Regions from separate parts of the Agromyces sp. NPDC058484 genome, predicted to be linked through region 1. Evidence: predicted binding sites of a transcription regulator. Region 1 holds the regulator's gene; the other holds the start of a gene.
What was found. Region 1 encodes HrcA, which represses chaperone genes, less so after heat shock. Its sites were predicted from a motif close to TTNGCACTCGNNNNNNNCGAGTGCNAA; they were not measured.
Positions count from the first base shown of each region.

Region 2: groES (co-chaperone GroES) is a predicted target of HrcA. The motif match lies at 5,288-5,314, and genes of this name have one in related genera.

Region 1 is NZ_JBHXMP010000008.1:88,534-103,381, forward strand. Features, by position in the region: gene leuS (leucine--tRNA ligase) at 1-31, shown strand, start outside; gene ACFWN7_RS08560 (ComEA family DNA-binding protein) at 123-800, shown strand; gene ACFWN7_RS08565 (ComEC/Rec2 family competence protein) at 816-3,209, shown strand; gene holA (DNA polymerase III subunit delta) at 3,235-4,263, shown strand; gene rpsT (30S ribosomal protein S20) at 4,343-4,603, opposite strand; gene ACFWN7_RS08580 (VOC family protein) at 4,801-5,643, opposite strand; gene ACFWN7_RS08585 (alpha/beta fold hydrolase) at 5,721-6,491, opposite strand; gene lepA (translation elongation factor 4) at 6,664-8,553, shown strand; gene ACFWN7_RS08595 (DUF1990 family protein) at 8,564-9,205, shown strand; gene hemW (radical SAM family heme chaperone HemW) at 9,208-10,431, shown strand; gene ACFWN7_RS08605 (DUF4870 domain-containing protein) at 10,445-10,828, opposite strand; gene ACFWN7_RS08610 (DUF4870 domain-containing protein) at 10,947-11,354, opposite strand; gene hrcA (heat-inducible transcriptional repressor HrcA) at 11,546-12,568, shown strand; gene dnaJ (molecular chaperone DnaJ) at 12,625-13,722, shown strand; gene ACFWN7_RS08625 (16S rRNA (uracil(1498)-N(3))-methyltransferase) at 13,735-14,469, shown strand; gene ACFWN7_RS08630 (HIT domain-containing protein) at 14,494-14,848, shown strand, end outside.
Region 2 is NZ_JBHXMP010000003.1:192,788-207,635, reverse strand. Features, by position in the region: gene tsaB (tRNA (adenosine(37)-N6)-threonylcarbamoyltransferase complex dimerization subunit type 1 TsaB) at 1-520, shown strand, start outside; gene rimI (ribosomal protein S18-alanine N-acetyltransferase) at 517-1,038, shown strand; gene tsaD (tRNA (adenosine(37)-N6)-threonylcarbamoyltransferase complex transferase subunit TsaD) at 1,035-2,090, shown strand; gene ACFWN7_RS04490 (DUF4190 domain-containing protein) at 2,228-2,629, shown strand; gene ACFWN7_RS04485 (hypothetical protein) at 2,670-3,455, shown strand; gene ACFWN7_RS04480 (hypothetical protein) at 3,464-4,021, shown strand; gene ACFWN7_RS04475 (SAM-dependent methyltransferase) at 4,049-5,236, opposite strand; gene groES (co-chaperone GroES) at 5,409-5,705, shown strand; gene rarD (EamA family transporter RarD) at 5,882-6,838, shown strand; gene ACFWN7_RS04460 (ABC transporter substrate-binding protein) at 7,067-8,371, shown strand; gene ACFWN7_RS04455 (ABC transporter ATP-binding protein) at 8,739-9,515, opposite strand; gene ACFWN7_RS04450 (ABC transporter ATP-binding protein) at 9,502-10,383, opposite strand; gene ACFWN7_RS04445 (branched-chain amino acid ABC transporter permease) at 10,403-11,383, opposite strand; gene ACFWN7_RS04440 (branched-chain amino acid ABC transporter permease) at 11,395-12,663, opposite strand; gene guaB (IMP dehydrogenase) at 12,993-14,495, shown strand; gene ACFWN7_RS04430 (MalY/PatB family protein) at 14,499-14,848, opposite strand, start outside.

The DNA of each region.
Region 1 (14,848 bases):
GCGGCTCGTGAACATCGCCACGCGGGGCTGACTCCTCCTCGACAGGTGCGGGGCGGCGTGATCGTCGCACGGTTGCGCTCGCAGCGTCGTCGAGGGGCGCCGTTCGCCCGTAGCGTGCGGGCATGCCCGCGAGCCCCGAACCCGACCCGTTCGACGCGCTGGACCCGGCGGCTCGGCGGGCGACCCCGCGCGTTCGCATCGCGGTGGGCGCCGCCCTCGTGCTCTTCATCGCCGCCGTGGCTGCTGCGGCGATGCTCTCGTTCGCGGCGGGCGGAGGTGGCGAGCAACGCGTGATCGAGGCATCCGGGTCGGATGCCTCCGGCGACGCCGGGAACGCCGGCGGTTCCGGGGGAGGGGTCGGCACCGCCCCCCTGCTCGTGCACGTGCTCGGTGCGGTCGCGAGGCCCGGGCTCGTCGAGCTCACGTCGGGCGCCCGCGTCGTCGACGCCGTGGCCGCGGCGGGCGGGTTCACCGCCGACGCCGATCCGGCCGGGGTCAACCTCGCGCGTCCGGTCGTCGACGGCGAGCAGCTCGTGGTGCTCGCCGTGGGGCAGGTGCCGCCACCCGCGGTCGGCGGGTCGCCGAGCACGGACGGAGCAGGTGGCGACGGCGTCGTGCACCTCAACACGGCCGACCTCGCGGCGCTCGACACGCTGCCGCGTATCGGGCCGGCGCTCGCGCAGCGCATCATCGACTGGCGCGAGGCCAACGGACCGTTCACGAGCGTCGACCAGCTCCTCGACGTGGCCGGCATCGGCGACGCGGTGTTCTCGGGCCTGACCGACCGGGTGGCGCTCTGAGTGCGCGACGTGCGGATGCTCCTGCCCGCTGTGTCGGCGTGGGCCGTGGCCTGGCTCGTGGTCGCCGCTCCCGATGCGGACGTCGACCCGGTCGCGATCGCCTGGACCCTGTGGGTCGGCGGCATCGCCGCGGCCGCAGCCGTGGCGATCGCCGGGTGGGTCGTGCGCCATCGCTCCGACGGTCGTGCCGTGACCGCGATCGGAGCCCGTCTCGTCGGGCTCGGGCCGATCCTCGTGGTGGTGCTCGCCTCGGCCGGGCTCGTCGCGTCGGCCGCTGCGATGGGCCTCGTGCATCGCTCGGACTCACCGCTCCTCGACGCGGCCACGGCGCATCGCACCGCGCGCGTGGTCGTCGACATCGCCGCGGCTCCGCGCGCGATGCGCGCACCCGTGTGGGCGGAGACATCCGACGACCCGATGCTGCGCGTCGATGGACGCATCGTCTCGGTCGACGGGCGCAACGCGGCGCCGGTCGCGGTGAGCTCGACCCTCTCGATCCCGGCGCACCAGGCGCAGCTCGGCACGCGCCTCGTCTTCGATGCCGGCGTCACAGCCCTTCCGGCGGCGGAGCAGGCGGGGTTCCGCTTGCGTGCGATCGGAGCGGTCGACGTCGAGGATCCGCCTCCGCCCTGGCTCGGGTGGGCGACCGGCCTCCGCGAGGGGTTCGCGGAGGCTGCACGCGGCCTCGGCGGCGACGGCGCCGCCCTCGTGCCCGGGCTGGCGACCGGCGACACGAGCGCGGTCGGCGAAGAGCTCGATGCGGCGATGAAGGCGAGTTCGCTCAGCCATCTCACGGCCGTGTCGGGTGCGAACTGCGCCATCGTGACGGCGGCGGCGTTCGCTCTCGCGGCGCTCTGCGGGCTTCGGCGGACCAGTCGTGTCGTGGTCGCCGCGGCGGCACTCGTGGGGTTCATCCTGCTCGTCACGCCGCAGCCGAGCGTCGTGCGGGCCGGGGCCATGGCGATCGTCGTGCTCATCGCGATCGCAGCGGGCCGACCCGGCGGAGGTGTCTCCGCGCTCTCCGTGGCGGTGGTGGCGCTGCTCGCGTTCGACCCATGGCTCGCGCGCGACTACGGGTTCGCACTGTCGGCCGCGGCCACCGCGGGCCTGCTCCTGCTCGCAGTGCCGCTCGCCGCCCGCCTCGCCCGCATCATGCCGGTGCCGCTCGCGACGGTGCTCGCCGTGCCGCTCGCCGCGCAGCTCGCGTGCCAGCCGATCCTCGTGCTCCTCGATCCGGCGATCGCGCTCTACGGCGTGGCCGCGAACCTGCTCGCGGCGCCCGCCGCTCCGCTCGGCACCGTCGTCGGACTCGTGGGATGCCTCGTGCTGCCGTTCCTGCCGTCGGTCGGCGTCGCGCTCCTGCAGGTCGCGTGGGTTCCCGCGTCGTGGATCGCGCTCGTGGCGCACGGAACGGCCGGCCTGCCGGGCGGTCGGCTTCCCTGGATCGCGGATGCCCCTGGCGTGCTGCTCCTCGTCGCGTGCACGGCACTCGGCCTCTGGCTCGCGTTCTCGCGTCGCCGGCGACCGCGCCTTCGCGCCGTCGTCGCGGCGCTCCTCCTGGTCGCCCTGGCGGTGCCGCTCGGCGTCGGCGTCGGCGGGCCGCTCGTCGGAACCGCGACCAGGCCGAGGTCGTGGGATGTGGCGGCCTGCGACATCGGCCAGGGCGATGCGGTGCTCGTGCGTTCGGCCGACGCCACCGCACTCATCGACACCGGTCCCGACCCGGCTGCCCTGGCGCGCTGCCTCACGCTCCTCGGTATCGGGCGCATCGACGTTCTCGTCGTCACCCACTGGGATGCCGACCATGCCGGGGGAGCGAGCGCCGTCATCGGCCGTGTGGAGACCGTGATCCACGGCCCGCTCGACGGCGATCGGTCCGCTCGCGTCCTCGGTCCGCTGACCCGCGCCGGCGCCGAGGCGGTCGAGGTGACGGCCGGTCACCGGGGTGCGCTCGGCGAGGCGCGCTGGCGTGTGCTCTGGCCGAGGCCCGGCGCCGTGCCGGGGAACGACGCGAGCGTCGTACTCGACCTGGATGCCCCGGCCTACCGGGCGCTGTTCCTCGGCGACCTCGGCGAGGAGTCGCAGGCACGCCTCCTACGGTCGACGGATGTCGGCCGCGCCGACCTCGTGAAGGTGGCGCACCACGGGTCGGCCGATCAGAGCGAGGCGCTCTACCGGGAGCTCGCCGCGACCGTCGGCGTCGTCGGCGTCGGCGCCGACAACGGATACGGGCACCCGACCGATCGCCTCCTCGACCTGCTGGCTGCATCCGGAACTGCCGTCGTGCGCACCGACCGGTCGGGCACGGCCGTGCTCACGGCCGATGACGACGGCAGCTTCCGGTGGTGGTCCGAGCGATCGGGCGGCACCGGAGGCTCTGCCGCGGACAGCGTCGGAGGCGGCCCGTAGACTTGAGCGGAACGGGGAGGGTGCGGTGGCACGATCAGGCACGTCGGCGCGAGCGAAGCCGGCGGCGATCCCGCAGTTGTCGTGGAATGAGGTGCGCCAAGCTCCGGTCGTGCTCATCTCAGGTTCCGAGACGGTGCTCGCCGAGCGCGCGAGTGGGATCCTCCGCGAGTTCCTCCGCTCCGAGGATCCCGCGCTCGAGGTGAGCGATCTCGAAGCCGACGGCTACCGGCGCGGCGAGCTGCTCACCCTCGCGAGCCCGTCGCTGTTCGGTGAACCACGGCTCATCCGGGTGGGCGCGGTCGAGAAGGCGAGCGACGACTTCCTCATCGACGCCCTCGAGTACCTCGAGCAGACCGCCGAATCCACGACGCTCGTGCTTCGCCACGGCGGCGGCGTGCGGGGAAAGAAGCTCCTCGACGCGATCCGGGCGGGCGTCGGCAGCGGGGTCGAGGTCGTCTGCGCCGAACTCAAGCGGGATGTCGAGAAGCAGGACTTCGTGGCGGCCGAGTTCCGGGCGGCCGGTCGGAGCATCGACCCCCGCGCACTCCGGGCGCTCGTCGCGGCGTTCTCCGAAGATCTCGCCGAGCTGGCAGCGGCCTGCCGCCAGCTCATCGCCGATGCACCGGCCGAGGTGACCGAGGCCGTCGTGGCCAGGTACTACGGCGGTCGTGTCGAGACGAACGCCTTCGCCGTCGCCGACGCCGCGATCGCCGGTCGTCACGGTGAAGCGCTCATCGCGCTGCGTCATGCGCTCGACAGCGGTGCCGATCCGGTGCCGATGGTGGCCGCGTTCGCGATGAAGGTGCGCACGATGGCGAAGGTGTCGGGGGTGCGCGGCGGCGGGCCGCAGGTCGCTTCGTCGCTCGGGCTCGCCCCGTGGCAGGTCGACCGGGCCCGGCGTGACCTCGCCGGCTGGAGCGACGAAGGTCTCCGGCGTGCCATCGAATCGCTCGCCGAGGCCGACGCGGCGGTCAAGGGTGCCGAACGCGACCCGGTGTTCGCCCTCGAACGACTCGTCGGCATCATCGCGGCGCGCGGTCGCGACTTCGCCTGACGGGGGCGCTGTGGCATCCGACGCTGAGAACGACGAAGCCCCGCACTCGCGTGCGGGGCCTCGGGCAGTCTGGTTCGCGTCAGAGCGCGGCGACCTGCTTCGCGATGGCCGACTTGCGGTTCGCGGCCTGGTTCTTGTGGATCACGCCCTTGCCGGCGGCCTTGTCGAGCTTGCGGGTCGCGACCCGGAGGGCGGTGGTCGCCTTCTCCTTGTCGCCCGAGGCGATGGCGTCGCGCGTCGCGCGGACGGCGCTCTTGACCTCGCTCTTCACGGCCTTGTTGCGCTCCTGCGCCTTCAGGTTGGTGCGGATGCGCTTGATCTGCGACTTGATGTTTGCCACGTGGTTCGTCTTTCGTTCTCGTGCGGGTACCGGACGTGCCGGGCGAAGGCAGAGGGGCCTCGCCGGCGAATCGTGCGGGGTGGGACCCGCACGCAAGCCAACAGGCAACGATACCAGCTACGCGACGGCCGCACCAACGCGGCCACCGAGAGCGACCACGCGCCATGCGGCTCCGCGCGTCGAACGCCGTCGGCGACTCACCGCGCGGGCGGGATGAACTGGCTCGCCGTGAAGACGCCTCCCTGCGGATCGCGCACGAGCGCGTCGCGCGTCCAGTCGGAGTCGGTCGTCGCCAGGACGGTGCCGCCGAGCCGCTCGGCCGACGCGGCGCTGTCGTCGCGGTCGGCGACGGTGAAGGCCACGTGCCAATGCGGGGGCTCGTCGTCGTGTGCGGGGGCCAGCCAGCCGATCGCGTCCTCGAAGCGGGGCGGGGTGACGTCGCTCGCCTGCCGTTCCCTGATGTCGGGGTCGACCGTCGCCGCCAGGTGGTTGCCATAGCCCGGGCAGCGGATGAGGGTCCCGAAGCCGAGGTCGGCGAACTCCCATCCGAACACGGCGACGTAGAACCGCGGCTCCTCGGCGTCCGACGTGTGCAGGTCCGCGAAGTTCCACCCCCCGGGCACGTTCACCGCCTGCACCCCCGGCCGCTGTCCGGCCTGCCAGAGGCGGAACCTCGCGCCCGAGGGGTCGACGGCCTCGGCAGCACGTCCGGCCCCGTCGACGTCGGCGGGCGCAGAGATGATCCGCCCGCCCGACTCGACGATTCGTCGGCCGACCGCGTCGGCGTCCGCTGCAGCCACATAGGTGTTCCACGTCGGTGCGACCCGGCGGATGCCACCCTCCGGTGCCTCGCCGAGTCCGGCGGCGTCTCGCCCGTCCAGCCGGGCGATCACGTACCGGGCAAGGGCATCGGGACCAGCCGCGGACACGAACGTCCAACCGAACAGCCCGCCGTAGAACTCCTGGGTTGCCGAGAGGTCGGGCTGCTCGAGGTCGATCCACGAGGGCACCCCCTCCGGGTACGTCCTGGTCCCCGTCATCACCTGTCCCTTCGTCGACAACGACGATCGTCCGATCCGCGCAGCGCCGCAAGGGGGTGGCGGAGAGCGCGGTGCGATTACCCGGCAGCTGCGACGGATCGACGGCGATGGCGGCGCCCCGCACGAGCCTCGAGCTCCGCGACCGCCCCGAGCACGACGGCGGCGAATTCGTCGGGCCGAACGAGGCTCACCAGGTGTGTGGCCCCGGGAACGACGACGAGCCGGCCGTCGGCTGCGGCGCGGAGCATCCGCTGCTCCTCGAATCTGAAGTGGTCGAATCGTCCGTTCACGAACCAGACCGGGACCTCGATCCGCGCGAGCGCCGCCTCGGGATCCAGTCCGCCGACCGCGGCGAGCGCCGGCGCCATGACGTCGAGCGCCACGCCGCCGGCCAGCACGTCGTCGACGGCCTCGGCCCGGAGGAAGACCCGCACCACCGCATCGTTCATGGCGCGTCCGCGGTCGGGCAGCAGGCCGATGAGCTCGGCGAGTCGCCGATAACCCGCGAGCCCGGCGCCCCTCGGCCGGGTGCCGCACGACGCCGCCACGAGCCCGTCGATGCGGCCCGGATGCCGCGCGGCGAACTCCACGGCGAGGTAGCCGCCGAGACTCAGCCCGACGAGGAGCGTGGGCGGCCGTGCCGCGGAAGCGCCGAGCGCGGGAAGGGCTTCGTCGAACACCTCCATCGCCGCGTCGAGGCTGAACGGCTCGTCGAGGCGCGTGCCATGACCGGGCAGGTCGACCGCCACCGCCTCGATGTCGTGACGGGCGAGCAGGCGGAGCTGCCGCCGCCACATCGTCGCCGAGGTGCGGAGTCCGTGCACGAGCACGACGCGGGCGCGGGGCATCCGTCAGCCCGCCCTGGTCGCGCCCAGCCCGCGGGCAGGCGCGACGGCGGCCGTGCGTAGGCCGGCGCAAGGCTCGGCGAAGGTCGTGCTCATGGTGTTCCCAGCGTAATCCGCGGCCCGCGGCGGGGCATCGGTCGAATGGGCGATGCGAACTCATGGGAGAATCGACAGGATGTCCCCACGAGCCGCCAACCCGCCGGTGCCCGCCGCCACCGACCCCGCGCTGATCCGCAACTTCTGCATCATCGCGCACATCGACCACGGCAAGTCGACGCTGGCCGACCGCATGCTGCAGATCACCGGCATCGTGTCCGATCGCGACATGCGCGCCCAATACCTCGACCGCATGGACATCGAGCGTGAGCGCGGTATCACCATCAAGAGCCAGGCGGTGCGCATGCCGTGGGCCGTCCGGTCGGTTGCTGAGCCTGCCGAAGCGCAGGGACCGGATGTCTCGTACGCGCTCAACATGATCGACACCCCCGGGCACGTCGATTTCAGCTACGAGGTCTCGCGCTCGCTCGCGGCGTGCGAGGGCGCGATCCTCCTCGTCGACGCTGCGCAGGGCATCGAGGCGCAGACGCTCGCGAACCTCTACCTCGCGCTCGAGAACGACCTCGAGGTCATCCCCGTACTGAACAAGATCGACCTGCCTGCGGCCGAGCCCGAGAAGTACGCGAGGGAGCTCGCCGACCTCATCGGCGGCTCGCCCGACGACGTGCTGCGCGTGTCGGGCAAGACCGGCGTCGGCGTCGAAGACCTGCTCGACCGGGTCGTCGAGCGCATCCCGGCTCCCGTCGGGAACGCGGATGCCCCGGCGCGGGCGATGATCTTCGACTCCGTGTACGACAGCTACCGCGGCGTCGTCACCTACGTGCGCATGGTCGACGGGCAGCTGAACCCCCGCGAGCGAATCCAGATGATGTCGACCCGCGCGACCCACGAGATCCTCGAGATCGGCGTGAGCGCGCCCGAGCCGACCCCCACGCAGGGGCTCGGCGTCGGCGAGGTGGGCTACCTCATCACCGGGGTGAAGGACGTGCGTCAGTCGAAGGTCGGCGACACCGTGACGACGGCCGCGAAATCGGCCACCGAGGCGCTCGCCGGCTACACCGAGCCGCTGCCGATGGTGTTCTCGGGCCTCTACCCGATCGACGGCAGCGACTACCCCGAGCTCCGCGAGGCCCTCGACAAGCTGAAGCTGTCGGATGCCGCGCTGGTCTACGAGCCCGAGACCTCGGTCGCCCTCGGCTTCGGGTTCCGCTGCGGATTCCTGGGGCTGCTGCACCTCGAGATCGTCACCGAGCGCCTGCGTCGCGAGTTCGACCTCGACATCATCGCGACTGCGCCATCCGTCGTCTACGAGGTCACGACCGAAGACACGAAGACGGTCACGGTCACGAATCCCAGCGAGTTCCCGACCGGTGCGAAGATCGCCGAGGTGCGCGAGCCGATGGTGAAGGCGGCCATCCTCGCACCGAAGGACTATGTGGGCACCATCATGGAGCTCTGCCAGTCGCGTCGCGGATCGCTCCTCGGCATGGAGTACCTCGGCGAAGACCGCGTCGAGATCCGCTACAACATCCCGCTCGGCGAGATCGTGTTCGACTTCTTCGACCAGCTGAAGTCGAAGACCGCCGGATACGCGTCACTCGACTACGAGCCCGTCGGCGACCAGGCCGCCGACCTCGTGAAGGTCGACATCCTGCTGCAGGGCGAGCAGGTCGACGCGTTCAGCGCGATCGTGCACCGCGACAAGGCGTACGCGTACGGCGTGCTGATGACCGGTCGCCTGCGCGAGCTGATTCCGCGCCAGCAGTTCGAGGTGCCGATCCAGGCCGCCATCGGCGCGCGCATCATCGCACGAGAGTCGATCCGGGCCATGCGAAAGGACGTGCTCGCCAAGTGCTACGGCGGTGACATCAGCCGAAAGCGCAAGCTCCTCGAGAAGCAGAAGGAGGGCAAGAAGCGCATGAAGATGGTCGGCCGCGTCGAGGTGCCGCAGGAAGCGTTCATCGCGGCGCTGTCGGGCGACACCGAGAAGAAGGACGCGAAGAAGTAAGGGGCGACGGATGACCCGCCGAAGCACATTCACCGATCAGTCGGTCACGTACGGGGCGATCGGGGCGACCCTCGCCCCCGACCTGCTGCGCTACCCGCCGGCGGGTTACCGCCCCGCGGAGGACTCGGTGCGGCTCGGCAGCGGCGTCGACCGGTTCGACCGGGCCGCCGAAGCCCTCATGACGTGGGGCATCCAGAAGGGCACCGGCTTCGAGGTCGCGGATGTCGCGGCCGGCACGGGCGCCCAGTATCCGGGCATCGTCTACGACGTGGAGGGGGCGCCGCTCGCCGAGCAGCCGGGCCCGCGCACCGAAGAACGCCTCGGTGCCGACGGCACGCCGTACATCGCGGCCGGGATGACCGCGACGCTCCGTCGCAAGGGTCGCTTCCGAACCCGGGACACGCCCGTCCTCGTCGTCTACGTGATCGACGAACCGCGCCGCATCGGCTTCGCGTACGGCACCACCGCCGATGGGCCGGAGAGCGGTGAGGAGTCGTTCATCCTCGAGCACCGCGACGACGACACCGTGTGGCTCACGATCCGATCGCTCCTCCGCACGCGAGGCAGCATTCTCGCGTCGCGGCAGCGCCGGAAGCGCCGCGAGCTCACCCGCCTCGAGCTTCGAGCACTCCACCCCGCGGGCGGCGTGTAGGCGTGGCATCCGCCCTTCCGCTCGGCGAGCCCGCCCCGCTCGACGGCCTGCTGCCGGCCTCGGCCGCGATCGGCGCGAACGACCGGGCCTTCGGTGTGTACGTGCACGTCCCCTTCTGCCGGGTTCGTTGCGGATACTGCGACTTCAACACCTACACGGCGAGCGAGCTCCGCGGCGCCCGCCAGGTCGACTACGCCGACCACGTGATCGCAGAGATCCGGATGTCGCGGCGCGCGCTCGAGGCATCCGGCGTGCCCGACCGCCCCGCCGCGACCGCCTTCTTCGGCGGCGGCACTCCCACGCTGCTGCCCGCCGATGACCTCGTGCGCATGCTCGGCGCGGTGCGCGACGAGTTCGGCCTGGCGCCGGGCGCAGAGGTGACCACCGAGGCGAACCCCGACTCGGTCGGCCCCGACGACCTCGCCCGGCTCGCGGACGGCGGCTTCACGCGGGTCTCGTTCGGAATGCAGTCGGCGGTGCCGCACGTGCTCGCCGCGCTCGACCGCACGCATGATCCCGCCCGCGTTCCGCTCGTCGTGCGCTGGGCGCGCGACGCCGGGCTCGACGTGAGCCTCGACCTCATCTACGGCACGCCGGGGGAGTCGCTCGGCGACTGGCGACGCAGCCTGGAGTCGGCGATCGCCGAGCGGCCCGACCATCTCAGCGCGTACGCGCTCATCGTGGAGCAGGGTACGAAGCTCGCACGGCAGATCCGCCGCGGCGAGCTCGCCGAGCCGAGCGACGACCTCGAGGCCGACATGTACGAGCTCGCCGACGAGCTGCTCGCGGGAGCCGGCTTCGAGTGGTACGAGGTGAGCAATTGGGCGACGGATGCCTCGCACCGCTCACGGCACAACCTCGGGTACTGGCGCGGCGACGACTGGTGGGGCGTGGGGCCCGGTGCGCACAGCCATGTCGGCGGCACCCGGTGGTGGAACGCGAAGCATCCGGCCGCCTACGCCGAGCGCGTGAACGCGGGACTGTCGCCGGCGGTCGGGCGCGAGGTGCTCGACCCGCCGGCGCGCGACACCGAGCGAGTGCTGCTGCTCGCCAGGATCCGGGAGGGGATCGACATCCCGTCGCTGCCCGCCGGCGGGCGTCACGCCGTGGCGGGGCTGATCGCCGACGGCCTCGTCGACGCGAAAGCCGCCCTCGCCGGTGTGCTGACGCTCACCAGACGAGGGCGGCTGCTCGCGGACGCCGTGGTCAGGCGCCTGCTCGAGTGATCGGGACCTGTGCCTAGCTCACGAACTTGATCGCGAGGGGGTAGGTGTAGGGCTGGCCCTGGTTCGCCTTCACCGCGGCGATGATGCTGAACACGATGACGACGATGCCGATCGCGATGGTGAGAAGCCAGCCGATGACGATGAGCCAGAGGATGTAGCTGATCACGTAGGCGATCGCCATCGTGATCTGGAAGTTCAGCGCCGTCGCGGTGTGTTCGCGCACGAAGGGGCCCTTGTCCTTCAGGATCAGATACCCGATGAGGGCCGGGATGAAACTGAAGAAGATGCCGCCGATGTGCACCAACGTGGCCCAGAGCTTCTCGTCGTTCGGGCTGAGCGAAGGGCTCTGCTGGTAGGGGTTCTGGGGCGGCGGGGGAGGCGGCGGCGTGTCGGACATGGGATCTCCTTGTTCGGGCTCGTCCTCTCGGCCGAGACTCGGTCGAACTCATGCTGGCACAGCAACGCCCGCCACGGGAGTATGACGCTCCCACGGCGGGCGAAACGATGCCGGCCGGCTACTTGATGAGCCGGATCGCGAACGGGTACCGGTAGTGCCTGCCGTCCTTGGCCTGGAGGAACGCGATGATCGAGAAGACCACGCCGAGGATCCAGACGGCCCACATCAGGAGTGCGCCGATGAAGACGACGATGAGGACCGCCGAGATGAGGTAGCCGAAGATCAGTGTGATCTGGAAGTTCAGCGCCTCCTTGGCCTCGGTGTCGGTGAACGAGCCGCGGTCCTTGAAGACGAGCCAGATGATGAGCGAGGGCAGGAAGCCGAGCACGCCGCCGAGGTGGGCGAACGAGCCCCACTGCACGTCCTGCTCGGGTGACAGGGGAGCTGCGGCTGCCGGCTGCGGTGCGCTCGGCTGCTGGGCCGGGGGAATGCTCGGATCGGCCGGCTGGGCGTCGGGGTCGGTCATTGCGTGCCTCTCAGGGGGTTTCGGAGGGGTGAACCGCGACTTCGCGACAGGGGGATCGCAGCCAGTGTGACTCGCGGGGTACCCATACGGTATCGCCGGGCGTCGACGGGTGGCAACGGCCGGGTTCGCAGGATGTCGCGATAGGATTGGCACTCAGTCAGATCGAGTGCTAAGGAGTGGAAGCGAGGGCCATGGTCTCCGAACGCAGTCTCGCCGTGCTCCGGGCGATCGTGCAGGACTACGTCGCGTCCCGCGAACCGGTGGGCTCGAAGACGATCGTCGAGCGCCACGCGTTCGGCGTGTCCGCCGCGACCATCCGCAACGACATGGCCCTTCTCGAAGAGGAGGAGCTCATCGCGGCTCCGCACACCTCCTCGGGGCGCATCCCCACCGACAAGGGGTATCGCGTCTTCGTCGACCAGCTCACCGACATCCGACCGCTCAGCCAGGCGCAACGGCAGGCCATCGAGACGTTCCTCGGCGAATCGAGCGACCTCGACGAGCTGCTCGCACGCACGGTGCGGCTCATCGCACAGCTCACGAAGCAGCTCGCCGTGGTGCAGTACCCGAGCTTCGGCAGCGCGCGCGTGCGCCATGTCGAGCTCGTCTCGCTCGCCCCCGATCGCGCGCTCTGCGTGCTCATCGCCGACTCGGGGCAGGTCGAGCAGCGCCTCGTCGAACTCGAGCAGCCCGTCGACGACGAGACGCTGGGTGCGCTGCGCGGGCGGCTCAACGAGATCGCCGGCGGTCGCACGATGGCGGATGCCGCCGAGGCGCTGTCGGGCGAGATCGGAAGCGTCGACCGCCGACATGCCGCCGTACTGCACACCCTCGCGGTGACCCTCGCCGAGCAGGCCCGGGTGCAGCGCCAAGACCGCCTCGTCGTCGCGGGCGCCGCCAACCTCGTTCGTGACGAGCTGGACTTCGCCGGCTCCATCCTCGGCGTCATCGAGGCGATCGAGGAGCAGGTCGTGCTGCTGAGGCTGTTCGGCGAGATGGCCACCGACGAGCACGCCGTCGCGGTTCGCATCGGGCGCGAGAACGCGTCGTTCGGCCTCGGCGAGACGTCGGTGGTGTCGAGCGCCTTCGAGATCCCCGGTCGTGACGTCTCTCGGCTCGGCATCGTGGGCCCCACCCGCATGGACTACTCAACCAGCATGGCGGCCGTCCGCGCCGTCGCCCGTTACCTCTCCCGCACGCTCGGCGAGAGCTGAACTCCGCCGCCCGTCGACTCCGACCGGCATCCGGCAATCGAAAGGACATGCCCTCCGTGGCCGACCATTACGAGGTCCTCGGCGTCGCGCGCGACGCCACCCCCGACGAGATCAAGAAGGCGTACCGCCGGCTCGCCCGCGAGCTCCACCCCGACGTCAACCCGGGCGCCGAGGCATCCGAGCGATTCAAGCAGGTCACGCACGCGTACGACGTGCTCTCCGACCCGAAGCAGCGCCAGCAGTACGATCTCGGCGGCCAGGGCGGGTTCGGCGGCCAGGGCTTCGGCGGGTTCGGCGACATCTTCGAGACGTTCTTCGGGGCGGGCCAGCAGACGCGTGGTCCGCGTTCGCGTCGCGAGCGCGGCCAGGACGCGCTCATCCGCGTGGAGGTGGGGCTCGACGAGGTGATCTTCGGCACCCACCGCGACATCGAGGTCGACACCGCGATCACCTGTCAGACCTGCCACGGCTCATGCTGCCAGCCGGGCACGTCGCCCGTGACGTGCGACATCTGCGGCGGCACCGGTTCGATCCAGCGTTCAGTGCGGTCGCTGCTCGGCAACGTGATGACCTCGAGCCCATGCGGCACGTGCCGCGGCTACGGCACGATCATCGCGACCCCGTGCGTGACCTGCCAGGGGCAGGGCCGCATCCGTGCCCGGCGCACGGTGCCGGTCGACATCCCCGCGGGCGTCGACACCGGCCTGCGGCTGCAGATGCCGGGCTCCGGCGAGGCGGGCCCCGCGGGCGGCCCCAACGGCGACCTCTACCTCGAGATCAAGGTTCGCAGTCACGACGTCTTCAGCCGCAACGGCGACGACCTGCTCTGCACCCTCGAGGTCGCGATGACCGACGCGATCCTCGGCGCCACCACCACGATCCCGGCGCTCGACGGCGACGTCGAACTCGAGCTGAGGGCGGGGCTGCAGAGCGGCGAGGTGCTCACCGTGAAGGACCGTGGCGTCACGAGGCTCCGCGGCACCGGGCGCGGCGACCTGAAGGTCGGCGTGCAGGTGGTGACGCCGACCAAGCTGTCGTCGAAGGAACGCGACCTCATGCAGCAGTTCGCCGCGTCGAAGAAGGCGCCCGCGCCTGAGCTCACGCACTTCCAGCAGGGACTCTTCGCACGCCTTCGCGACCGTTTCCTCGGGTAGGCGGATGCCGCGATGAGCCACCTCTACCTCGACGAGTCGCTCGACCTCGCCCGCGTCGCGCCGGGAGAGACGATCGCCCTGTCGGGTGACGAGGCGCGCCATGCCGTGACGGTCGCGCGGGTTCGCGTCGGAGAGCGGATCGCGATCGGCGACGGGCGCGGCACGATGGTGCACGGCTCGGTCACGTCGACCGGCACTCGTGAGCTCACCCTCGAGGCCGGCGAGGTGATCGTCGAGGAGGCCTCGTCGCCGCGCATCACGCTCGTGCAGGCACTCGCGAAGGGTGATCGCGACGAGCTCGCGGTGCAAGCAGCGACCGAGCTCGGCGTCGACGCCATCGTGCCGTGGGCTGCGGCGCGGTCGGTCTCGCGCTGGGAGGGACCGAAGGCCGAGAAGGGCCGGCAGCGCTGGGCGGCGATCGTGCGCGAGGCCGTGAAGCAGTCGCTCCGCTCCTGGCTTCCGCCGGTCGGGCCGGTCTCCGCGACCGCGGGCTTGCCTGCCGCACTCGAGGGGTGCCGGATGCTGCTGCTCGAGCCGACGGCAGCGCTGGCGCTCACCGACATCCGGCCCGACGGCCGTGACCTCGCGCTCGTCGTCGGGCCCGAGGGAGGCATCGCGCCCGCCGAGCTCGAGCGCCTCGTGGCCGCCGGCGCCGAACCCGTGCGGCTCGGGGCATCCGTGCTCCGCACCTCGACCGCCGGCCCTGCCGCCATCGCCGTGCTGAACGCCGCGCTCGGGCGTTGGTGAGGCATCCGTCGCTACGATGGGAAGATGACCGAACAGGCCGCCGAACCGACCGTCTTCGAACGGATCGCCGCGCGTGAGATCCCCGCGAAGATCGTCGCCGAGACCGACCGGGTGATCGCGTTCCACGATGTGGCACCGAAAGCACCCGTGCACGTCGTGGTCACCACCAAGCGCGGCGACTACCGCGACGTCGTCGAGCTCGCACAGGGCGATCCGGCGCTGCTCGCCGAACTGGTCGCCGTGGCCCGCGGCATCGCCGACGACCTCTCCGACGGCGACTTCCGCCTCGTGTTCAACACCGGCGGCGGCGCCGGGCAGACCGTGTTCCACGTGCACGCCCACCTCCTCGCGGGCGGCCTCGAGGAGGGATCGCTTGCCG
Region 2 (14,848 bases), on a different contig from region 1:
CGCCGAGGTCATCGGCGGCTTCATCCAGGACGCCCTCGCCGCGGCCGGCGTGCGCCCGGGTCGGCTGTCGGGCGTCGCGGCCGGAATGGGCCCCGGGCCGTTCACCGGGCTCCGCGTCGGCATCGCCGCGGCGCACGCGTTCGCGCTCGGCATCGATCGGCCGTTCGTGCCGGTCGCGAGTCACGATGCGATCGCCTGGCGCTGGTATCGCGACGGGGGTGCGGGCGCGCTCCAGGTCGTCACCGACGCCCGGCGCCGGGAGTTCGCGGTCTCCGACTACGAGGGCCTCGACGGCGACGGTCTCCCCGTGCGCACGAGCGGGCCGCGACTCGTGCCTCGCGACGGGGTGCCCGGGGCACGGGGCATCCGTCTCGATGCGACCCTCGTTCCCGCCGGTGCCGTCGGCATGCTCGCCGAGCTGGCGTTCGCGGCCGGGCGCCTGCCGCTCGCCGACGACGCGCCGATCTACCTGCGCGCGCCCGACGTGACCCCCTCCGCCCCGAAGCGGGTGCTGCGATGAGCGTGCTGATGCGGCGGGCGAAGTCCGCCGACCTCGAGGCGATCATGCGCCTCGAACGCGCCACCTTCGTGCGCGACGCGTGGCCCGAGCAGGCCATGCGCCGCGAGATCGAGAGCCCGCACGGCTACTACCTGATCGCCGTCGACGACGACGCCGATGACGACGAGCGGCGGCTGCTCGGCTACGCGGGGCTCCTCGCCCCGTCGGGCAGCGAGCAGGGCGACATCCAGACCATCGCCGTCGCTCCGTTCGCGCGCGGCATCGGCCTCGGCCGCGGCCTGATGCACGCCCTCATCACGCAGGCGAGACGGCGCCACCTCACCGAGCTCTTCCTCGAGGTGCGCGCCGACAACCCCATCGCGCGCGCGCTCTACGACTCCCTCGGCTTCGAGGAGATCGGCGTCAGGCGCGGCTACTACCAGCCCGACGGCGTCGACGCGATCTCGATGCGGCTCGCGGTGCCGCCCGCCGTGACGCGGCCCGCGGCAGCCACGGCCGATCCGAGGGGCCGCGGATGAATCGTGACGCGCCCCTCGTGCTCGGCATCGAGACCTCGTGCGACGAGACCGGTGTCGGCATCGTGCGCGGTACCGACCTGCTCGCCAACGTCATCGCGTCGTCGATGGAGGAGCACGCCCGCTACGGCGGCGTCGTGCCCGAGGTGGCGGCGCGGGCGCATCTCGAGGCGCTCGGCCCGACGATCGGCGCGGCGCTCGCCGAGGCCGACGTCGAGCTCGCCGATCTCGACGCCGTCGCCGTCACGAGCGGGCCCGGGCTCGCGGGTGCGCTCATGGTGGGCGTCGGCGCGGCGAAGGCGCTCGCCCTGGCGCTCGACCGCCCGATCTACGCCGTGAACCACCTCGTCGGCCACGTCGGCGCCGACCTGCTCGACGACCGCGCGCCCCTCCAGACGCCCACGGTCGCGCTCCTGGTCTCGGGCGGCCACACGTCGCTCCTCCTCGTGCGCGACCTCGACGCCGATGTCGAGCTGCTCGGCGAGACGATCGACGATGCGGCCGGCGAGGCGTTCGACAAGGTCGGGCGGCTCCTCGGCCTGGCCTATCCGGGCGGACCCGAGATCGACCGGGCGGCGATCGGCGGCGACCCCGCGGCGATCCGCTTCCCGCGGGGGCTCACCCAGCCGAAGGACCTGGCGGCGCACCGCTACGACTTCAGCTTCTCCGGACTGAAGACCGCCGTCGCCCGCTGGGTCGAGCAGCGCGAGGCCGCCGGTGAGCCGGTTCCGCTCGCGGATGTCGCGGCGAGCTTCCGCGAGGCCGTCGTCGACGTGCTCGTGGGCAAGGCGATCGCGGCGTGCACCGACCTCGGTGTCCCCCGGCTCCTCCTCGGCGGCGGCGTGGTGGCCAACGCGCGGCTCCGTCGGGTGGCCGAGGAGCGAGCGGATGCCGCGGGCATCGCCCTCCGGGTTCCTCCGCTGTCGCTCTGCACCGACAACGGGGCCATGATCGCGGCACTCGGGTCCCGGCTCATCATGGCCGGGCACGCGGCATCCGACCTCTCCTCCTTCGGCGCGGACTCGACCCTGCCCGTCACCCGGATCCAAGTCTGACGGGCCGCGCCGAAGGCTGCACAGGGCCCGCACACCGCGATAGTGTGAGCAACGTAGACAGCGGAGGCGCCGAATGTGCGCGCCGCCACGCAGCGCATGGCGCGTCTGTGGATCACAGCATCGAGAGGACACCGACCGTGACCGATCCGAACCTTCCCGACCAGCCCGGCGCTCCCGTGCCGCCCGCATCGCAGCCCGCCCCGACGTACGGAGCCCCGGCCGCACCCGCGTACGGCGAGTCCGCGCCCGCCTACGGCCAGCCGGCCGGCCCGAAGACGAACGTCCTCGCGATCGTCTCGCTCGTGGCATCGATCGCCGGGTTCATCATCTGGGGCATCGGCTTCGTCGCCGGCGTCATCTGCGGGCACATCTCGCTCAGCCAGATCAAGAAGACCGGCGAGCAGGGCCGCGGCATGGCGGTCGCCGGCCTCATCATCGGCTACATCGGCATCGCACTCACCATCCTCGGCGCGATCATCTTCTTCGCCGTGTTCGCCGCGATCCTCTCGAACCCCAACCTGACCACCACCACGTACTGACCGCCGACAGCTGTTCTGACAACCGCGAAAGGCTGATGCCATGAGTGACCCCAGGAACCCCGACTCGCCCAAGGTGCCCGAGGAGCCCACCGTCCCTGCTCCAGAGGAGCCGACGGTTCCTGCCCCTGAGGAGCCGACGTTCCCGACGCCCGAGGAGCCGACGTTCCCGTCGGAGCCCGAGCCGACGCCACCGGGCCAGCCGTCGACCCCCGAGTTCCCGGCGGCGCCGTCGGCGCCCGAGCGGCCCGCCGCGCCCGAGCCCCCCGCTCCGCCGGCTCCGCCCGCCACGCCCGCCTACGGCGCTGCGACGCCGCCCCCGCCCCCCCCGCCGCCGCCCGCCGCCGGCGGCTACGGCGCGCCCGATGCCGACGCGCGCCGCGCCGGCGCTGCGCCCCGCACCGCGTACGGCGCCGCGCAGCCGGCGGGCAGCCAGCAGCCGGCATACGGGCAGCCGGGGTACGGTCAGGCGGGCTCTCGGAAACCCGGCTACGGCGAGCCCGGGTACGTGGCGCCGGCGTACGGCAGCAGCACCTCGGCGAAGCCGACCCCCGTGCTCAGCCTGATCTCGCTCATCGCAGGCATCGTGGGCCTCGTCGGCTTCTTCGTGGTGTTCATCCCGATCGTCGGCGGCATCATGCAGCTGATCATCCCGACCGCCGCCGTGGTGCTCGGGTTCCTCGGCATGAAGAAGGAGCCGGCCGCCAAGGGCATGTGGCTCACGGGCATCATCCTCGGGTTCGCCGGCATCGCCATCGCCCTGCTCTCGATCATCCTCTGGACCGTCGCCTTCGCGAGCTTCCCGGCCAACATCGACACCGGCTACTGAGGTTCGAGATGTCCGAGCGCGAGGGGGCCTCGCCCGCGAGTGAGGCCCCCGACCGTTCACCCCGGGAACCGGCGCCGGCGCCCGCATCGGGCGGCACGACCGCCGGCGCCCCCGAGGCGCCCGCATCGGGCGGCACGACCGCCGCCCCCGAGATGCCTGAGCCCGCGGAGCCGACGCTTCGCGCCGATCCCGCGGTGCGCGAGCTCGAGAGGCCGCTCGATACGGGCGAGCTGCATCGGCTTCCCACCGGTCAACTGCTCATCATGCACCGCCCCGAGCCGATGGCCGAGGCATCCGGAGCCGTCGACGAGGAGGACACGCAGCGACGCGTCTACAGCTGGATCGCCGCCGTCGTGGGCACGCTGGGCGCGGCGGCTTCGCTGTTCGTGGGCTGGATGCTGCCCCTCTCGATCGCGGCGATCGTGTTCGGCGTGCTCGGCCTCCGCCGCGAGGAGGAGGGACGCACGCTCGCGTTCGTCGGGATCGGCGCCGGCGTCGCCGGACTCGTCTTCTCCGCGGTGTGGATCGGCTACTACGCGATCGTCTTCGGCGCTCTGCCGCACTGACGCGTGTGCGTGCAGTTCCGCGGCCCGTCAGAGACGTTCGACGAGGAGTGCGACGTGCCGGCCCTCCTCGCGCGTGAGCACGAGGGTGGCGCTCTGGTCGCCGCGGAGCTTCAGGCGCGTGCGAAGCGCCGCCGGGTCGACGTCGACGCCGCGCTTCTTGATCTCGAGGGTTCCGATGCGCCGTGCGGCGAGCGCCTGGCGCAGCTGCCGCTCGTCGACGGGCAGCCGTTCGACGACCCGGAAGCCCCGTGCGAACGGCGAGTCGAACGGGGTGTCGGCCGTGAGGTAGGCGATGCCGGCGCTGAGCATCCACGCCCCGTTCGCGCGCGCGAGGTCGCCGATGAGCCGGGCGCGGATCACCGACCCGTCGGGCTCGTACAGGTAGTCGCCGAGCGGGCCGACGGGGGCGTCGTCGCTGTCGGCGCCGGCGGTGAGCTCGGCAGCGCCGTCGTGGCGGATCACGAGGGCCGCGCGCCGGATGCCGGGACGGGCGACCGCCCCGAGCCAGACGCCGAGCTCGACGACGTCGCCGTCGATCGACACCCACTGCGCCTCGGCGTCGCCGGGGATGACGTCGCGGTCGGTGCCGGGTCCGAGCTTCACGCCGACGGCCATCCGGTCGGCGAGCCCGAACGCGAAGTCGAGCCCGGGGGAGTAGTCGGCGGCATTATCGAGGCGACGCGTCGTGCCGCCCGTGGTCGTTCGGCGTGCCGGGTCGAGCCACGCGCCGCCGATGCCGCCGAGCGCGACGTCCTCCGCTCGGGCGTGCAGCACCGTGACCTTCGGGAAGGGCGTGAGGTTGTAGGCGGCGATCGCGGCGGTGATCTCGTCGGCCTCGGCTGCGGTGACGTCGAGGTCGACCGCCGCGAGGGCGAGCGCATCGCCGCCGATGCCGCATCCGAGGTCGGCGACATGGCCGATGCCCGCGCGCGCGAATCGACCGGCGTGCAACGCGGCCACCTTCAGCCGGGTGGACTGCTCGAGCCCGGCCTCGGTGAAGAGCATGCGTGACGCGAACTCGCCGAACTTCGAACGCGCCCTCGCGCGGAGCTTCGACTGGCTGAGCACCGTGGCCACGAGACCCGGCGGGTGACCCTCGCGGCGGAGCGCGGCGACCGTGCGCACGATGTCGGCCTTCGAGTCCCATTCGGGCAGGCTGTCGAGCAGCCGGAGCCCCTCGGGGGAGAGGAGTTCGACGAGCTCGGCGCGGTCCACCCGGCCACGCTAGCACCGAGTGACCGGTGGTCCCTGAGCCTGTCGAAGGGGCTGGCACTCACGTTGCACGAGTGCCAAATCGCCCCTAGACTCGCTTTAGCACTCTCGCAATGAGGCTGCTAATCCAGTCTTCGTCAAGACAGTTCTTGTCTAGAAAGAAAAGGGGTCAACCGTGTCGGTTTCCATCAAGCCGCTCGAGGATCGCATCGTCATCAAGCAGGTCGAGGCAGAGCAGACCACCGCGTCTGGTCTCGTGATCCCCGACACCGCCAAGGAGAAGCCCCAGGAGGGCGAGGTCGTGGCGGTGGGCCCGGGCCGCATCGACGACAACGGCAACCGCGTTCCGCTCGACGTGGCCGTCGGCGACCGCGTGCTCTACTCGAAGTACGGCGGCACCGAGGTGAAGTTCGGCGCCGACGAATTCCTCGTGCTGTCGGCCCGCGACGTGCTCGCGGTCGTCGTGCGCTAGTCGCGACACGATTCGTTCGAGGCCCGGATGCCCTTGCGGCATCCGGGCCTCGTCGTGTCACGGCGATCGCGGCATCCGGTGCCACAACCGAGCGGATGCCGCGGTCGGCCGGATCTCGGCGGTGAACGGCAGTTCCCGCGCGATCGTCGGTGGCGTGACAGGCGTACTGTTGGCTGGTGTCATCCCGTTCCGAAGCCACGACGTCGCACCCGGCCGGATCCGACCAGTCGGTGAGTCGTTCCGGACTGGCGTTCGCGATCAGCGCGTACGCGCTCTGGGGCGTCCTCCCCATCTACTTCATCGCGCTCGCCCCGAGCGGCCCGATGGAGATCGTCGCGTGGCGGGTGCTCTTCTCGCTCGTGTTCTGCGCGCTGCTCATCGCCGTGACCCGGGCGTGGCGGCCGTTCGCCGTGCTCCTTCGCGATCGCCGGGTCGTGCTCACGATGGGGCTCGCCGGCATCCTCATCTTCGTCAACTGGCAGACCTACGTCTTCGCGACCCTCACCGGCCAGGTCGTCGAGGCGGCGCTCGGGTACTTCATCAATCCGATCGTGACGGTGTTCCTCGGTGTGCTCGTGCTCCGCGAGCGGCTGAACGCGACGCAGTGGGTGGCCGTCGGCATCTCGATCGTCGCCGTGGTCGTGCTCGCCTTCGGGTATGGGCAGCTGCCGTGGATCGCGTTGGTGCTCGCGTTCTCGTTCGGCTTCTACGGACTCATCAAGAAGCGCGTGGGACCGAAGGTCGACGCCGTGTCGGGCCTCACGCTCGAGACGGCATGGCTCGCGCCGCTCGCGGTCATCCAACTCGTCTTCGTCGCGATGACGACCGGGCTCACGATCGGCACCGTGAGCGCATGGCACACCGTGCTCCTCCTCCTCGCCGGTGCGGTGACGGCGGTGCCGCTCCTCCTCTTCGCGGCCGCCTCACGGAGACTGCCGCTCGTCTTCATGGGCTTCATCCAGTACTTCGCCCCGTTCATCCAGTTCCTGGTCGGAGTCGTGGTGCTGCAGGAGCCGATGCCCCTCGAGCGATGGATCGGCTTCGGCCTGGTCTGGGTCGCGCTCGTCGTGCTCACGTTCGACCTCGTACGCGGCGTCCGCACTGCGCGGCGCACGGCGGCGGAACCGATCTGAGCGCATCCCACCCCAGAACGGGGGTGCGCGAATCCGAGCGTGTGCATGCCGTGAAGTGGCGATTCCGTGCGTACGCGGGCGCCAAGGTGTCGGCAAGGTAACGATTTCGGCGGTGTTACACGGTTGTGACCGCGGCGACTTGTTTCCACCAAGGGCGGGCAATACTGTCAAACCACGGCGTCACCAGACGCTGGTTTGTGTACCAATCCTTCAGTCCCAAGGAGCAACATGAGCGTTTTCGCGAAGGCCAAGGCCAAGCGCACGGCTCGCGCAGCATGGACGGGTCTCGCCATCGCCGGCGTCAGCACCCTTCTCCTGTCTGCGTGCGCGCAGGGTGGCACGACCCCCGCCGAGACGGAGGAGCCGGCCGCCGATGGCGACTGCGCGCAGCCGATCGCCGAAGGTGAGCGCGACCTCACCCTCAACATCGGAACGATCCTTCCGCAGAGTGGTACGCTCGCATTCCTCGGCCCGCCCGAAGAGGCCGGTGTGCAGCTCGGCGCCAACGACGTCAACGCGGTCGACTCGGGCCTGACGGTCGACGTCACCTTCCGCGACTCGGGCGACACCACGACCGACATCGCCACAGTCTCAGTCACCGACCTGCTCTCGCAGGACGTGTCGGCGATCATCGGTGCCGCATCCTCCGGTGTGTCGAAGACGGTCATCGACCAGATCGTCTCCGCGGGCGTCGTGCAGTTCTCGCCGGCGAACACGTCGGCCGACTTCACCGAGTACGACGACAACGGCCTGTACTGGCGCACGTCGCCGTCCGACGTGCTGCAGGGCGAGGTCCTCGGCAACCGCATCGCCTCCGACGGCAACTCGACGCTCGGCCTGATCGTCCTCAACGACGCGTACGGCACGGGCCTCGCGGAATACACCAAGACCGCGTTCGAGGCGGCCGGTGGCGAGGTCGTCGCCGAGGCGCTCTTCAACGAGGGCGACTCGAGCTTCGACTCGCAGATCGCTGACGTGACGGCGGCCAACCCCGACGCGATCGCCCTGATCACGTTCGATCAGTCCAAGATCATCGTCCCGGCACTGGTCGGCAGCGGCTACCCCGGTGACCAGCTGTACTTCGTCGATGGAAACCTCAGCGATTACAGTGCGGATTTCGCTCCCGGGCTCATCACGGGCGCGAAGGGCACCCTTCCGGGTATCGACACGGAGAAGCTCGGTGACTTCACCGACGAACTGCTCGCGGTCGACCCTGCCCTCACCGACTACAGCTACGCGGCGGAGTCGTACGACGCTGTGGTGCTGCTCGCGCTCGCGGCCTACGCGGCCAACAGCACCGAGGGTACCGACATCGCCAAGTACCTCCAGCAGGTCTCCGGTGGCTGTGGCGAAGGTGAGAAGGTCACCAGCTACGAAGAGGGCATCGCGCTCCTCTCCGAGGGTCAGCAGATCGACTACGACGGCCCCTCGGGTCCGATCACGTTCGACGAGCACGGTGACCCGACCGAAGCGACCATCGGTATCTACGAGTACAACGACGACAACACCTACTCGCGCATCGGCGATGGCTGATCCGAGTTCGTGAATCAAGTAGGGCCCCGGCTTCGGCCGGGGCCCTACTTCGTATCCTCACCGCGTGACCGCCGAATTCGAATGCACGCACAGACGATGAAGGGGCTCCGCTCCAGCCTGTGTCCGCGTCCGGGGGTGCCTTCCGGCCGATTCAATGTACGCTCCCCACGAATATGGCCGGAAAGCACCCCGCTGGCTCCCGACGTCTACCGGCCGCTCCGACGTGCGATCGTCTGCGCGGCCCGGAAGGCCCGGAACTTCGAGCATCCGTCCAGCGGGGAACCCCGGACTCCCACCCCGCTGGAGAGGCCCCGAAACACCGAAGGGGGATGGATGCCGCAGCATCCACCCCCCTCGAAGGGTTCGTCTACTCCTCGTCGTCCTGCCCGAGGGTGCCGAGGTAGAGCCCGATCACCTTCGGGTCATTCAGGAGCTCGCGACCGGTTCCGGTGTACGCGTCCTTCCCCTGGTCGAGCACGTACCCTCGATCGCAGATCTGCAGGCAGCGCCGGGCGTTCTGCTCCACCATGATCGTCGTCACGCCCGCGCGGTTGATCTCCTTCACGCGCAGGAACGCCTCATCCTGACGCACCGGGGACAGGCCTGCCGATGGCTCGTCGAGGAGCATGACGTGAGGGCCCATCATCAGCGCGCGAGACATGGCGACCATCTGACGTTCACCGCCCGAGAGTGAACCGGCGCGCTGCGAGAGGCGGTTCGCGAGTTCGGGGAAGATCTCGCGCACGAATTCGAGACGCTCCTTCACGCGCTTCGGATTCTGGTACATCCCCATCTCGAGGTTCTCCTGAATGGTGAGCGACGGGAACACGTTGTTCGTCTGGGGCACGAACCCGACGCCCTTCGCGACGAGTTTGTCTGCCGCGAGGTTGGTGATCTCCTCGCCGTTGAGGCGGATCTGACCGTCGCGCACCTTCACCAGCCCGAAGATGGCCTTCAAGAGGGTCGACTTGCCGGCACCGTTGGGTCCGATGATGCCGATGAGTTCACCGCGGGCCGCCGTCAACGAGCAGCCATGCAGGATGTTGATGCCCGGCAGGTACCCGGCGACGACGTTGCCCACCTCGACCACGAGGTCTTGAGCCGCTGGCTCGGCGACGGTGGGCGCCACGCTACTGTTCGTCATCGATGAGCTCCTTCATTGTTTCGACCGACCCCGTGTCCGCCGACCCGATGTCGGCGTCATGGTGGGCGCCGAGGTACGCGTCGATCACGGCGGGATTCTCCATGACCTCGTGCGGGTCGCCCTCGGCGACCACCTTTCCCTCGGCCATCACGATCACCCAGTCGGCGATGTGGCGCACCATGTGCATGTCGTGTTCGACGAACAGCACGGTCATGCCCTCGGACTTGAGGTTCAGGACGTGATCGAGCAGGGACTGCGTGAGGGCCGGGTTGACCCCCGCCATCGGCTCGTCGAGCATGACCAGGGTCGGGCCGCTCATCAGGGCTCTTGCCATCTCGAGGAGCTTGCGCTGCCCGCCCGACAAGCTGGCCGCGTAGTCGTCCTTCTTCGCGTCGAGTTTGAACCGGGTGAGCAGATCCATTGCCTTCGTCTCGATCTCGTCGTCCTGCTTGCGCCAGAACGAGGGGATGAGCGAGCGGAAGAGGTTCTCGCCGATCTGGTCCTTCGCCCCCAGTTTCATGTTGTCCATGACCGTCAGGAGGCCGAGCGACTTGGTGAGCTGGAAGGTGCGGATGAGTCCCATTCGTGCCACGCGATAGGCGGGGACGTGAGCCAACGAGCGACCTTCGAACGACCACGTGCCGCTGTCGGGCTTGTCGAATCCGGTCAGCAGGTTGAAGAAGGTCGTCTTCCCGGCCCCGTTCGGGCCGATCAGCGCCGTGATCGCGCCGCGAGGGATCTCGACATGGTCGATGTCTACCGCAGTGAGGCCGCCGAAGGAGCGCTTGACGCCATCGGCGATCAGGATCGGGTCGGTCTTCTTGACCCCGGGCGCCGGCTCTCCGACGTGCAGCCCGGTGGTTTTCACTGGCCTTGAGGAGGCGGTTTCACTTGACAAAAGCGAGCTCCTTCTTGTTTCCGAGGATGCCCTGTGGCATGAACACCACGATCAGCATGATCGCGATGCCGACGAGGATGAACCGGAGCTGGCCGGCCTGAACCTGCGTCATGAACGGGAACCATCCGGCGTTGACGGCACGCGCGACGAATCCTGAGAAGAACGACAGCAGTACCCAGAAGACGATCGAGCCGACGATCGGCCCCAGGATGGTCGCGGCCCCCCCGAGGAGCAGGACTGCGTAGATGATGAACGTCAGCGTCGGTTGGAAGTACGAGGGAACGACCGCACGCGGCATGACGAAGATCATGCCTGCGAGTGTTCCGAAGAGACCGCCGAGGATGAGGCTCTGCATCTTGTACGAGTAGACGTTCTTGCCGAGGGCGCGTACTGCGTCCTCGTCCTCGCGGATGCCCTTGATCACGCGACCCCATGGGCTGCGCATGATGAGCCAGGTGAAGACCGCGCAGATCGCGACCACGATCCACCCGAGCACGAGGAAGTACCATACGCGGTTGTCGAACACCCACGGACCGAAGCCGTAGCGGCCCGGCGGGAACGGGTTGAACGTGAGTAGGTCACCCTGGTACTGAGACAAGCCGTTCGCCGAACCGGTCACGGCATCGAAGGTGTTGGTCGTGAAGACCAACCGAAGCACCTCCGCCGCCGCGATCGTCACGATGGCCAGATAGTCGGCCCGCAATCGCAGCGTCGGAATACCGAGGATGAGTGCGAAGATCGCGGATGCTGCGAGCCCTGTGAGCACGCAAGCCCACCACGGCCATCCGAGCTTGAGAGCCGGGATGGCGTACCCGTAGGCGCCGAGCAGCATGAATCCCGCCTGGCCGAAGTTCAGCAGTCCGGTGAAGCCGAAGTGGATCGCCAGACCCAGTGCGGCGAGTGCGTACGCGGCGGTGGTCGGGCTGATCAGCTCGACGGCCGCATTTCCGAAGATTGCTCCCCAATCCATGCGTGGGCCTCCTATCCGATTCTTTCTCGACGACCCAGGATGCCCTGCGGCCGGAACAACAACACGACGATCATGATGACGAGAGCGCCGACGTACTTCATGTCACTCGGCAGCCAGAGCGTCGATAGTTCGACGAACAGGCCGACGATGAGGGAGCCGACGAGCGCGCCGAAGGCGGTGCCGAGGCCGCCGAGGACGACCGCGGCGAAGATGAGCAGCAGGATCTGGAAGCCCATATCCCAGCTGACTCCCGGCCGGAAGTACGCCCACAGGATGCCCGACAGGCCGGCGAGTGCGGCGCCGAGCACCCACACGATGCGGATGACGAAGTTCACGTTGATTCCGCTCGCGGAGGCGAGGCTTGCATTGTCCGCGACCGCACGCGTCGCCTTGCCGATGCGGGTGCGCTGGAGGAAGAAGGCGACGGCCAGCAGCACGACGATGCTGGTCGCCATGCTCGCGACGTCGATCCAGCTGAGGGAGATCGGCCCGAGCGAGAACCTCGCCACACCCGTCGCACCCTTGAGTTGGAACGTCTGACCGCCGTAGTAGAACTGGAACAGGTACCGCAAGGCGAGCGAGAGCCCGATGCTGACGATCATCAGCGGGATCAGGCCGAGGCCCTTCTTGCGAAGTGGCTTCCAAAGGCCTGCGTCGAGTACCCACCCGAGCATGCCGCTCAGCACGATGGCGATGATGATGGCGAGCCACATCGGCACGCCGAGGGTGGTTCCGAAGGTGAAGGTCATCAGGGCGCCGAACGTGATCAGCTCGGCGTGCGCGAAGTTCGACAGGCCGGTCGTGCCGAAGATGAGCGAGAGGCCGATCGCGGCGAGCGCGAGCAGCAGACCGAAGTTGATGCCGTTCACGGCGCGTTCCAGGAACTGGTTCCAGAAGCTGACGGTGACTCGTTCACCCTCGCCGAGGAAGAAGTTCACCGACGCGTTGCGGGTCAGGCCGAACTCGGCCTCACGCTCCGCGCCGCCCTCCTCCGCGACGATGACGCCCTCGGGCAGGGTGTCCTCGTCGAGGGTCACGGTGTACGTGCCCTTCTCGGGTACGCCGACCTCCCAGCGTCCTTCTGCGTCGGTCTCGGTCTCCGCTTCGAAGCCGTTGCCCTCGACGGTGATGCTCACGCCTTCGACGGGTTCGCCTTCGAACTGCACATTCCCGCGGAAGTGGAACTCGAACTCCTCCTCTGCGGGCTCTTCCGTCGATTCGGGTTCCTCGGTTGCCGAGGCCTCCTCGGACGAGACGACCGTTCTCACATCCTCCGCCATCGCAGGGGACGCTGCGATGCCGGACAGGGTGAGTGCGGAGAGAAGGATTCCGAGGAGGACGAGCCACCTCCCGGGTTTCCGTTCGGCGACTGATTGCGTGGGTTCCACTGCACCTCCAAGGGTCCCGCGGCTGTTGGCCGCGGACCGGGCCTGCTGTCGACGACGTCGTCGACAGTACGTGCCGATTATGACGCATGTGTTTCTCATGTGGGCACAACGGCCCTCGATTGTTATCCGGGGAATGCCCGCCGCGCAAACTCGCTTAAGATTGATGCATCCCGCTGCTGCCCGCGAGGCGCGGGAATCACGACCTGGAACGAAGGGGAGACATGGATCAGGCAGATCCGTTCGGATTCACAGGACTCACATACGACGACGTCCTCCTGCTGCCAGGTCACACCGACGTGATCCCGAGCGAGGCCGACACGATGTCGCGCCTGACCCGCCGCATCGAGGTCGCGACGCCGCTGCTGTCGGCCGCGATGGACACCGTCACCGAGGCCCGGATGGCGATCGCCATGGCCCGACAGGGCGGTATCGGCATCCTGCATCGCAACCTCTCCATCGCCGAGCAGGCCGACATGGTCGACCGGGTGAAGCGCAGCGAGTCCGGCATGATCTCGAACCCGGTGACGACGACGCCGGATGCCACGGTCGCCGAGGTCGATCATCTCTGCGCCACCTACCGGGTCAGCGGCCTGCCGGTGGTCGACGGCGAGGGCGTGCTCGTCGGCATCATCACGAACCGCGACATGCGGTTCGTCTCGGACTTCGAGAAGCCGTCGACGTACGTGCGCGATGTCATGACGAAGATGCCGCTCATCACGGGCCACGTCGGCATGGACCTCGACGAGGCGATCGCCATCTTCGCGGCGAAGAAGATCGAGAAGCTGCCGCTCGTCGACGGCGCGGGACGGCTCACGGGTCTCATCACCGTGAAGGACTTCGACAAGTCCGAGCAGTACCCCGACGCCACGAAGGACGGCGAGGGCCGTCTCCGCGTGGGTGCGGCGATGGGCTTCTTCGGCGACGCCTGGGAGCGTGCGGAGGCGCTGCGCGACGCCGGCGTCGACGTGCTCGTGGTCGACACCGCCAACGGCGAGAGCGCCGGCGTGCTCGACATCATCCGTCGGCTGAAGTCCGACCCGACGTTCGCCCGGATCGACGTGATCGGCGGCAACGTCGCGACCCGTGAGGGCGCGCAGGCGCTCGTCGACGCGGGCGCCGACGCCGTCAAGGTCGGCGTGGGCCCCGGCTCCATCTGCACGACACGCGTCGTCGCGGGCGTGGGCGTGCCGCAGATCACGGCCGTGTACGAGGCGTCCAAGGCCACGATCCCCGCCGGGGTGCCGCTCATCGCCGATGGCGGCCTGCAGTTCTCCGGAGACATCGCGAAGGCGCTCGTCGCGGGTGCCGACACGGTGATGCTCGGCTCGCTCCTCGCCGGCACGGCCGAGAGCCCGGGGGAGCTCGTCTTCCAGAACGGCAAGCAGTTCAAGATGTACCGCGGCATGGGCTCGCTGGGTGCGCTGCAGACGCGCGGCGAGAAGACGTCGTACTCGAAGGACCGCTACTTCCAGGCGGATGTCCCCTCCGACGAGAAGCTCATCCCCGAGGGCATCGAGGGGCAGGTGCCGTTCCGCGGTCCCGTCTCGGCGGTGGCGTACCAGCTCGTGGGGGGGCTGCGGCAGTCGATGTTCTACGTCGGCGCGCGCACCATCCCCGAGTTGAAGGCGAAGGGCAAGTTCGTGCGCATCACGCCGGCGGGGCTCAAGGAGTCGCACCCGCACGACGTGCAGTTCGTCGTCGAGGCGCCGAACTACACGCGGTGAGGGTCAGCGGGCGTCGGCGAGGCGCGTCACCGCCTCGGCGAGCACCTCGGGCGTGCATGCGAAGTTGAGTCGCGCGTGTCCGCGGCCGACGGATGCCCCGAATCCGGGCCCGTTCGCCAGGGCGACCTTCGCGTGCTCGAGCGCGTACGCCGCGGGGTCGTCGCCCCAGTCGAGCGCCGAGAGGTCGAGCCACGCGAGATAGCTCGCCTGCGGCATCCGGTACCCGACGCCCGGCAGCTCGTCCTCGAGCAGGTCGGCGAGCAGCCGACGGTTGTCGTCGAGGCTCGCGAGCACGCCGTCGAGCCACGGCCCGCCCTCGCGGAACGCCGCGATCGAGGCGATGGCGCCGAACT